One region of the Paenibacillus pasadenensis genome, then DNA from elsewhere that is predicted to be linked to it. Evidence: riboswitches for the same ligand, from Rfam matches in the RefSeq annotation. Region 1 holds a riboswitch; the other holds the start of a gene.
What was found. Region 1 has a riboswitch for cyclic di-AMP ahead of B8V81_RS03395 (hypothetical protein). Riboswitches for the same ligand answer to the same signal wherever they lie in the genome.

Region 1 (5,256 bases):
AACGCCGGAGCAAGCGCCGGATACGGGTCCCAGTCGCTCAGCGCTTCATGCGTGGCGAGCGGGATGAGCTTGGAGGAGAACCGGTACAGGTGGATGTCCGAATAGCGGTTGTTGTTCAGGATGCGCAGCGTGCTGCGCAGGTTGTCTTCGGCGATGCGCTCCAGCCTGGCGAGGCCGGCCTCCCGGTCGCCCAGCTTGGCGAAGTTCGTGTAGGTCATCGTGCGCGACGGGGAGGCGTTCTCCAGCAGCAGGCTCATCGCGACAAAGCCGAAGCGGACGATCATCCCCGCTCTCCGAAGAACATCTCATGCGCGAGGTCCGTCTGGACGCGCGACTCTTCCTCGGTCAGCTTGCGCACCAGCTCCATCTCGACCTGGGTGACCTCCTGGCCCTGGAAGTTGATCTCCGCGATGGAGGCGAGGATGCGCACGATCGCGATCGCGCGGTTGTCCGGCGTGTACGCGATCACCTTCTGGCCGGTCGGAAAGACGCGGAAGCCGCTCTTGACCATCTTGCCCTTGCCGTATTCCAGCAGCTCGTACAGCTCCTGCTCGGACTTGAATTTGCAGACGGAATTGAACTCGGTGGCGAAGCCCATCGCTTGTCCCTCCTCTTTATGTAAAAAAGCGCCTCCCCAGAGCAGGGCTCTGCCTGGGGAAAGCACGCTTCAGGCGGCTCAGCCGCCGTAGTGGATCTTCTGCTTGTCGGCGTGGCGCGCCAGCGCCAGCTCGATCAGCGTGTCGAGCAGCTCGCGGTACGGCATGCCGGATTCCTTCCACATGAGCGGGTACATGCTGTACGGCGTGAAGCCCGGCATCGTGTTGACCTCGTTGATGAGCAGCTGGCCGTCGCTCCTCCGGAGGAAGAAGTCGACGCGCGACAGGCCCGAGCCGTCGATCGCCAGATAGGCGCGGATCGCCATCTCGCGCACCGCCTCGGCCGTCTCGGCCGGCAGGTCGGCCGGAATCTGCATGATGCTCGTGCCGTCGACGTACTTGGCGTTGTAGTCGTAGAAGTCCGCGCCGCTGATGACCTCGCCGGGCACGGATGCCCGCGGCTCGTCGTTGCCGAGCACGCTGACCTCGATCTCGCGCGCGTCGACGAACTCCTCGACGACGACCTTGCGGTCGTAGCGCAGCGCCAGCTCGACGGCGGCGATCAGCTCCTCGCGGTTTTTCGCCTTGGAGATGCCGACGCTGCTGCCGAGGTTCGCCGGCTTGACGAAGCACGGATAGCCGAGCGCGACCTCGATCTCCATGACGAAGAACGTATGGTCCTTCTCCCACTGCGTGCGGTTGAAGCTGCGGTAGATGCACTGCGGCAGCCCTTCATGGGCGAACACTTTTTTCATCGTGATTTTGTCCATGCCGACCGCCGAGGCGAGCACGCCCGCGCCGACGTACGGGATGTTTGCCATCTCGAGCAGCCCCTGGATCGTGCCGTCCTCGCCGAAGGTGCCGTGCAGCAGCGGGAAGATGACGTCGACCGCCTTCTCCGGCGCGGCCGCGGCGGCGGCCGCCGCCTGCAGCGCCGACTCGCCGGCCGGCGCAGGGGCCAGGCCGCGGAATACCGGCGCGAGCGCCAGGCTGCTGTCGCCGCCTTCCAGCTTCAGCTGCTCCACGCTGTCCGGAGCCGCGAGCAGCACGCCTGCCGAGCGCCATTCGCCCGTTTTGGTGATGTAGAAGGGCTGAATCTCGTATTTGCCGAAATCGAACGCCCCCATGACCGCCAGCGCCGTCTGCAGCGACACCTCATGCTCTCCCGACTTGCCTCCGTAGACCAGTCCGACGCGAATCTTCTCTCCCATGATGTTAGCCCTCCGGTACCCTCTAGAAATTAGGATGCCAACAGCCGGGTCCGCCCATGCGGACCGGCTGCCGGCATCCTGGCCGTGCTACATGCTGTCGCTCAAATGATAGAACCGGTAGCGGGTCTGCTCCGTCCACGCGTACGAATCCTTGTAATCCCAGTAGCGGTGGCGGCTCGGCACCGTATTGGCGTTGACGAGCGGCATGCCGTCCCCGTCGAACGCCGTCACGACCGTCGTGTGCTGGAAGCGGCCGTCGCCGTTCCAGTCGTAGGTGATCACGTCGCCGAGCTCCAGCTCCGCCGCGCTCTCCACCGGCGTCGCCCGCATGCCTGACGAGCGCGGAAAGCTCAAGTAGAGCTGGAACGCGTTGGACACGGCCCAGCTGTAGCTCCACTGCTCCTGGCCGCCCGTCCGTCCCTTGTACCACCAGCCGGATTCCCTTTTCCCAGTATAGTTCATCGGCGCTTCCCCTGCAAAGACGCACTGCGACACATAATTGGTGCAGTTGACCTCGAATTCCTCGTAAGCGGGATTCGGCTCGTTCCACCACTGGTCCGCGTAGGCTGCGACCAGCTCGCGCCGGTAGCGGGAGGCGCGGGAGCGGGTGTTGATGCGCGGAACGACGCCATAGTTAAGGAAAGGACGCGGCGCGCCGGGCGGCTGGATGCCGCTGCCGCCGCCGTTGCCGTAGGAGCGGTGCTCGGCGAGCGCGCTGTCCGCCGCGGCATGGCCGTAGCGCGGCCGCCGCTCGCCGACGAGCGGCTCGACCCGCGTCAGCCGCCAGCTCCCGTCCGCGCCGGCCGGTGCGAGCCATATCCGCTCGCGCTCGATCCGCTCCTCCGTATACTGGCGGCCTTTGTGCTGGACATGCCGCTTCAGATGCAGCTGGAGCACGACCGACACCTCCGCGCCGGATTCGTTGACCTTGACCAGCGCGGCCCGCGTCTCGCATTGGGAGGTGAGCAGATCCCGCTCCTCGGCCCGCTCGCGCTGCCGCTGGAGCCGGTGCAGCAGGCGCAGCCGATGGTCCGCGTCCGTCATGATTCCGGCGAGCGCGCTGTCGCGCAGCTCCACCTCGGCCTGGTTGCAGGCCTGCACATATTGCTGCACGGCGCCGCGCCAGCCTGCGGGCGGCTCGCTCCGTCGCTCCTCCCCGCCGGCATCGGCTTGCGGAGGCCTTTTTCCCACCTTGATCCGCGCCATCCTTCCCCATCCTCTCCGAAGCGCTATTTCTCCATCTTAATTTCCATCCTATGACGGATGCGCTCCGGATTATGATCCTTTTCCATGAGAGCGCTTTAGAGCGACGATGGGTCCGCATGGACGAGTTCCCGACAGCATTTCATCGAATTTTCGCTAAATATAGCCTTTTACAAGACAGGCCGGCCTGAAGTATGATAAAGTTCAGCACATTTCTATTCTGCTGAATTCCACGAAAGTGGAAGCGGGGGAACCAACCGCAGGCGCCTTGTCGCGCCTGCCGGGGTGAATCCGGCGCGCACCCGACGCGCGGCTGCCGAAGCCGCCGCGGACTGCGCCTGGTAGGGCTACTCTCTTGGCCCGAATCCGTCAGCTAACCCCGTAAGCAACCAAAGGAGAGGTTCGACCATGTCTTTGCAGGAACGCTTCACCGGCGGTCCGGAGCCGAGACGGCTGCGAGCCGTCCACCGCTCCGCCGCCTGTTGCGCCGAGCAGGAAATCGCCTGCTCCGCCTCGCTGCCGCTTCCGGTCGTACTGGATGCGTCCGAGGTCATCGAGGAGGCGGGGCACGACGCCCGCCACGCTGCTCTTCTGGTCGAGGAGCCGCTCGCTCCCGACCGCCGCATCCGCCGCATCGACCTGTTCATCAGCCGCACCACGGCGATGCTTGCAGGCGGCAGCGGCGACTATCTGGTCGCGCTTCATCTTTATGCAGGCTCAAGCCTGCACCGTGCCGTCGTCACGATGTCCTACTCCGAGGCTCCCGCCGACTGGCAGAGCTGGAGCGGCTGGTTCCAATCGTTCGTCGGCGTTCCGAGCGACGAGGTCATGTCGGTGCTCTATTATGACGCCGAGTGGATCAGCGATCATCGGGACCGTCTTTTGCGCAAGGCTCTGGAGCCCGGCTCCAGAGAAGCGATGCCCTTTCCCGCCACCGCCTTCTGGAGAAGGCACTACCTCATCGAATCTTCCGACATCCATATCCAGCACTCGATGTAATCCAGGCAACTCGATGATCCCTGCCGCATGATCCGCTCATGCAGGAAGCCCCCGAAGGGCCATGTCCCTCGGGGGCTTCGCTGCGTTCATCGAGTTGAAAACAGGGACGAAGCGGAGCCGGCTCCGCTTCGTCCCGTTCATTCCGCTGCGCCCTGCTTTACGCGTGGCTCAGCTCCAGCTCCTCTTCCTCGTCGCGGTTGTAGCTCTCGCGGTCGAACTCGTCCTCCGACACGGCGACGAGCAGCGACGACACGGTCGTGCCGGTCGCGTTGACCGCCGTGCGGCCCATGTCGACGACGGCGTCGATCGCGAGCACGAGGCCGAGCCCTTCCAGCGGCAGGCCGAGCGCGGTCAGGACGACCGTCGTCGAGATCGACGCCGGTCCCGGCACGCCGGCGACGCCGATCGAGGAGATCGTGCTGACGAGAACGATCAGGATGTAGTCGGAGATGCCGAGCGGCACTCCGTACACCTCGGCGACGAAGATCGCCACGACCGCCGGCCAGACGCCGCCGCAGCCGTTCATGTTCATCGTCGCGCCGAGCGGCGCGACGAAGCTGGCGATGCGCGGCGACACGCGCAGCCGCTTGGTGATGACCTCCAGGTTGACCGGCAGCGTCGCGTAGCTGCTGCGCGTCGTGAAGGCGACGGCGATCGTCGGGTAGATCTTGCGCAGGAACTTGAACGGATTGAGCTTCGCCCAGAACGTGACGAGCGAGCCGAACGTCAGGATGAAGTGCAGCAGCAGCGCGACATACGTCGCGAGAATGAGGCTGATGAGCGGCTTGAGCGTATCGAAGCCGTAGCGCGCGGCCATCGAGCCGATCAGCGCATACACGCCGTATGGCGTCAGGCGGATGATGTACTTGGTCACCTGGTTCATGACCTGCTTGAGCGATTCGATGACTTGGCGCACCGGCTCGGCCGCCTCCGGCTTGCGCGAGCTGAGCTGCACGATGGCGACGGCGATGAAGATCGCGAAGATCAGCACCGGCACAACCTTGGCGTCGGCCATGTCGCCGATCGGGTTGGACGGCACGAGGTTCAGGATGACCTCGGAGAACGTCGGAATCGTCCGCGCCTCGAATCCTTCCGGCGTCTCCTGGGCGATGCCCGAGCCCGGGTTGAACGCCAGCGCCACGAGCAGGCCGATCAGCGCTGCCACGCCGGTCGTGCCGATGAAGAGCAGGATCGTCTTGGTGCCGATCTTGCGCAGCTGCCCGAGGCTCGAGATCGACGAGATGCTG
Region 2 (5,256 bases), on a different contig from region 1:
TCCGCTCGGCATCGGCGACAAGCTCGCAGAGCGCATCGTCGAGGCGCTGCGCGAGGAGTAGCGGCGAGGGCGGCCGGCCAGCAAAAAGAGACGAAGCGGGAGGGAGTCCGCTTCGTCTTTTTCGTCTGCGCCGGCCGCGTCAGGCCGGCGGCGGATAGGCGGCCGCGCGCCTTTGCAGGCCGTACCGCCGCATCAGCCACGCGACGGCGATCGGCGCGACGATGTAGATGACGCCGGCGACCGTCTCGGCCGGACGGCCGGTCATGAACAGGGACATCGACATGAGCACGCTGTTCATGACCGCATGGGTGAAGACGGCGGTGAAGAAGCCGAATTTCAGGAACAGGTACGAGAACAGCAGGCCGAGGATCGTCAGCTCGATGAGCCTCGTCGTCGACGGATAGATCGGGTAGGTGACATGGCCGAGCGCCCAGATCACCGTCGGGATGAGCGAGGCGAGGAACGGATTTTTGATCCATTTCATCAGCAGGCCGATGCCGAACAGCCGGTACACCGCCTCCTCCTGGATGGCGGCGCACCATGCGAGCAGCGGCATGAGCCAGAGCGCCGCCATGTTGTACGGCGACTGGGTCACGTCCGTCGTCGCCCAGGCGCCTGTGGCGGCCGAGAGACCGCCGAGGATGAGCGTCTGCAGGCCGAGCAGCAGGAAGGCGAACGCGTAGGAAAGCTTCATCGCGCTCCACGCCTCGGCTCCGAAGCCGGGCTCCGAGCCGGCGGTCCAGAGCGGCCGGCCCTGGGCTCGCCACAGCCCGTCTCCGGCCACGAGCGAGAAGTACGCTCCGACCGCCATGACGAAGGTGAGCGCCGTCATGAAGACGAGCTGGGCCATCGCCGCCAGCTCTGCGTTGACCTCGCCCCCGTAGATCGCCCGCAAGCCGTCCAGCAGATTGAAGTTGTTGATTGTGTAGAAGGCGAGGAAGACCAGCGCCAGCGCCCAGCCCCGGCGGAACGACGTGAAGCGCCTCATGACGATGGCGTAGACGATGGCCAGCAGCGTCATGATACCGGACGGCAGCAGATTGCCGAGCAGCGACAATTGCTCGCCGAGCCGGTCCTGCTCCATCGTATAGGCGGCGTAGGAGGCAGGGACCTCGTAGACGGGCTGGAAGCGGGTCAGCCTGATCTCGCCCTCCAGGCGCTCGCCGGCGGCGAGGACGATCAGGCCCGCTTCGCCGACGGTGATCGCCGCCGCCTCGTAGCGGACGGAGCCCTCTTTGGCCGGGCCCGAGCGTCGCAGCTGGCCGAGTCCGAGCTCGTCGGCCTGTCGCTGGACCGTCCGGTCCAGCGCCTCGCCCTCCAGCGCGGAGCTTCCTCCGTCGCCTCCGGTCGGACCGAGCACCTGCTTCCAGCCGACGAGCTTGCCGCTCGTCATGCCGATCTCGACGAGCAGCCGCCGGCCGTCGTCGAAGTTCTGCGTCACCTGCCAGACATCGACGGGCACCTTGAGTCCGGCGCTGCTGTCCAGCGTCTTGCCCAGCTTCTCCTTCGCCACATAGCCCGCCATCAGCCTGTCGGCCTGATGGACCGCGTGGGCGTTCTGGGGCAGCGCGCGCAGCTGCTTCTGGGCAAAGTCGGCCGCAGCCGCCATCGCCTGCCCGCGGCTGACCGGGTGGACCGGCTCGCTCTCCGCGCCGACTCCGGCTGCCGAGGGGATGACCTGCAGCAGCAGGAATAAAGCGGCTCCGATTGCGCCACACCAAACGTATCTTCGAAAAGCCTGGTCAAGATGGGATGAATTCATCGAAGTCCTCCTTGCTGATGGCGCTGCCTGGTTGGATCCATGGTTTAACCTTACCACAGCGGCTTTCCTTTTATCCATGCCGCCCGGCCGCGCGGACGAGCCAGCGGGCAAAAGAGCGAGCGCGGAGGGGCTAGCATCCTCCGCAATGTCCGCCAGCCTCCAAAAACGAAGCAAATCGGCCGCCAACGCCTGCGGACGCATTTGGTAACCTGTCCTTTATCCTATATAATCAAATCCGATCCTATAGAACTTTAAACTGCCGAATTCCGGACGACAAGCGCCGGGAACGGGGGAACCAGCGCGGACGGCGGCTCGTGGAGCCGGACAGCCGATCCGCAGGGGTGAATTCCGCTCGGAACTTTTCCGGGGGGATAGGGCGGCCGTCACGCCCGAATCCGTCAGCTAACCTCGGAGGCTTCCATGACAGGACTCACACAGGCGCTGGGCACCGGGTGTTTCCGGTGCCTATTTGTCGTGTGCAAAAAAAGGAGAATGGCCGCCTATGACCGCTTGGAGGCTGCAGCTGAGGCAGCTGCTCATCCCTTCCCCGCCGAGGATTCTGATCGCCGGCTTCGCTTTCATCATCGCGCTCGGCTCGCTGCTGCTGATGCAGCCGTTCGCGACCGCGGACGGCCTGAGGACGCGCTGGATCGACGCGCTGTTCACGGCGACATCCGCTACCTGCGTCACGGGCCTCGTCGTCGTCGACACCGGAACGCATTATTCGCTGGCGGGCCAGCTCATCATCCTGGTGATGATCCAGATCGGCGGACTCGGCTTCATGACGATGGCGACGCTGTTCGCGCTCGTGCTGCGCAAGCGCATCTCGCTCAAGGAGCGGCTGCTGCTGCAGGAGGCGATGAACCAAGGCTCGATGGAGGGCATCGTACGGCTGATCCGCCGCGTCCTTTTGTACTCGCTCGTCATCGAGGGCTGCGGCGCGCTGCTGTATGCGCTGCGCTTCCTGTCCGACATGCCGCCCGGGCAGGCCGTCTATTACGGCATCTTCCATGCGGTGTCCATGTTCAACAACGCCGGCTTCGACATCATGGGCAACTACAGCAGCATGACCGCCTATGTCGCGGATCCGCTCGTCAATCTCGTCACCGTCTCGCTCGTCATCCTCGGCGGCCTCGGCTTCATCGTCCTGTCCGATCTGGTCGACTTCCGCAGGCATCGGCGGCTGACGCTGCACTCCAAGGTCGTGCTGCTGACAAGCGGCGGCCTGGTGGCGCTCGGGACGGCCGTCATCTTCCTGTTCGAATACGGGAATGCCGGCACGATGGGACCGCTCGACCTCGGCGGCAAGCTGCTCGCGTCGCTGTTCCAATCGGTCGCGACGCGCACCGCCGGACCGAACTCGGTGGACATCGGAGCGCTGACCCAGGCGAGCCTGTTCTTCATGATCCTCCTCATGTTCATCGGAGCGTCGCCCGGCTCGACCGGCGGCGGCATCAAGACGACGACGTTCATGACGCTCGCGGCGGCGATGTGGGCGATGCTCCGGGGCAAGGAGGACATCGTGCTGTTCCGCTACCGGCTCGCCAAGGAGCGCATCCTCAAGGCGCTGACGATCACGATGCTGTCGATCGCCATCGTGCTCGCCTCGACGATGGTGCTCTGCACGCTCGAGGACCGCGACTTCCTGCGCATCCTGTTCGAGACGGTGTCGGCGTTCGGCACGGTCGGGCTGAGCACCGGCATTACGCCGGGGCTGCAGGATGTCAGCAAGCTCGTGATCAGCTTCGTCATGTTCGCCGGCAGGCTCGGCCCGCTGACGATGGCGTACGCTCTCCGGCCCAAGGCCAGCAAGGAATATTACAAGCATCCGGAAGGCAAGATCATCATCGGATAGGAAAGGAAAGAAAGAGAGACAATGGGTAAGGGAGCCAAAGGAAGTCAATTCTGCGTCATCGGACTGGGCCGTTTCGGATCCAGCCTCGGCAAGGAGCTCGTGCAGCTCGGCCATGAGGTGCTCGGCATCGACCGCAGCGAGGAGCTCGTCGACGATCTGAGCGGCACGCTCACGCATACCGCCTGCGCGGACTCGACGGACGAGGAGGCTCTGCGCGCGCTCGGCATCCGCAATTTCGACTGCTGCATCGTCGCCATCGGCGGGGATATCCAGGCCAGCATCATGACGGCGATCCTCGTCAAGGACGCCGGGGTCAAAAAGGTCGTCGTCAAGGCGGTCAGCGAGCTGCACGGGCGCGTGCTGGAGAAGCTCGGCGCCGATCGGGTCATCTATCCCGAGCGCGATATGGGCATCCGCGTCGCCCATCAGCTCGTCTCGCCGAACCTGCTCGACTACATCGAGCTGAGCTCCGATTACTCCGTGGCGGAGCTGTCCGTGCCGCGCTGCTTGGCGGGCAAGACGCTCGCCGACATCGATCCGCGCAAGCGGTTCGGCTGCAGCATCGTAGCCGTCAACAAGCCGCAAGGCATCATCATCGCGCCCAAGGCCGAGCAGGTGCTGGCCGAGCGCGACGTCATGGTCGTCATCGGCACGAACGAGGGGATCGAGGACTTCGAGAACATGGTCAGCGAGCGCTGACTGAGGGCATCCGGCTGCGGCGGACCGAGCCGGCAAGCGGCTACGGCTGGCCCGGCAGGCCGCTGCGGGCGCTCAGCGGCAAGCCTGAACGCGCCGCGTAGCCGGCCGCCGCTTCCGCGATCCATTGGCGGACGACAGGCTCGAGCAGCGACGGATCGCCGTGGATGAGCGAGGTCGTGCGCCGAGTCTTTTTCAGCTCCGGCAGCGGCACGAGCATGAGGTCGTTGTCCTCCGCCATCTGCGGCCGGATGTACGATCGCGGCAGCAGCGTCGCCGCTCCGCATGTATGCAGCAGGCGCAGGATCGCCTCGAAGGAGTCGATCTCCATGCGCACGTCGGGATGCAGGCGGAACTTGTCGAACAGCTCGTCGGTAAGCGTGCGGAACCAGGTTCCCTTGGAGAACAGGATCATCGGCAGCCCGTTCAGGTCGCCGATCGCGAGCTTGTCGGACAGCATGCGCCCGCGCGGCAGCACGAGCTCGAGATGGTCGTCGAACAGCTTCACGCAGTGCAGCTGCGGATCGTCGATGACGGATGCCACAAGGCCGAGCTCGATTTTCCGGTCCCGGACGAGCGAGACGATCTCGTGGGTCTTGCCGGTCACGGCCTTGATGTCGATCTCGGGATGGCTGGCGGTCAGCGCCTGGATGAGGTCGGGCAGCGTCGTCTGCAGCGTCGTCAGGCTGGCGCCGATCGTCAGCGTGAAGCGGTGGGTCTGCTTGAACTCGGCCAGCGTGAGCAGATACTGCCGATGCATCTGGCGCAGCTGCACGGCGTAGTCGTACGTCAGCTCTCCGATGCGCGTCAGCTCCAGGCGGCGTCCGACGCGGCGGAACAGCGGCGCTCCGAGCTCCTCCTCGAGCTTGGCGATCTTGCGCGAGAGGGCGGGCTGCGACAGGTTGAGCAGCGCCGACGCCTTGTTCATGCTCGACTGCTCGAC

Region 2: linked by a shared signal. The riboswitch ahead of B8V81_RS07070 (TrkH family potassium uptake protein) and the one ahead of B8V81_RS03395 (hypothetical protein) in region 1 are both predicted to bind cyclic di-AMP.

The regions. Positions count from the first base shown of each region.
Region 1 covers NZ_NFEZ01000002.1:49,069-54,324, forward strand. Annotated here, with positions in the region: gene uvsE (UV DNA damage repair endonuclease UvsE) at 1-284, opposite strand, end outside; gene B8V81_RS03380 (hypothetical protein) at 281-598, opposite strand; gene B8V81_RS03385 (D-alanine--D-alanine ligase) at 677-1,807, opposite strand; gene B8V81_RS03390 (amidase domain-containing protein) at 1,895-2,998, opposite strand; cyclic di-AMP (ydaO/yuaA leader) riboswitch at 3,222-3,413, shown strand; gene B8V81_RS03395 (hypothetical protein) at 3,419-4,009, shown strand; gene B8V81_RS03400 (dicarboxylate/amino acid:cation symporter) at 4,167-5,256, opposite strand, start outside.
Region 2 covers NZ_NFEZ01000003.1:805,432-810,687, reverse strand. Annotated here, with positions in the region: gene uvrC (excinuclease ABC subunit UvrC) at 1-61, shown strand, start outside; gene B8V81_RS07075 (CPBP family intramembrane glutamic endopeptidase) at 140-1,762, opposite strand; cyclic di-AMP (ydaO/yuaA leader) riboswitch at 2,010-2,194, shown strand; gene B8V81_RS07070 (TrkH family potassium uptake protein) at 2,265-3,617, shown strand; gene B8V81_RS07065 (potassium channel family protein) at 3,639-4,316, shown strand; gene B8V81_RS07060 (LysR family transcriptional regulator) at 4,357-5,256, opposite strand, start outside.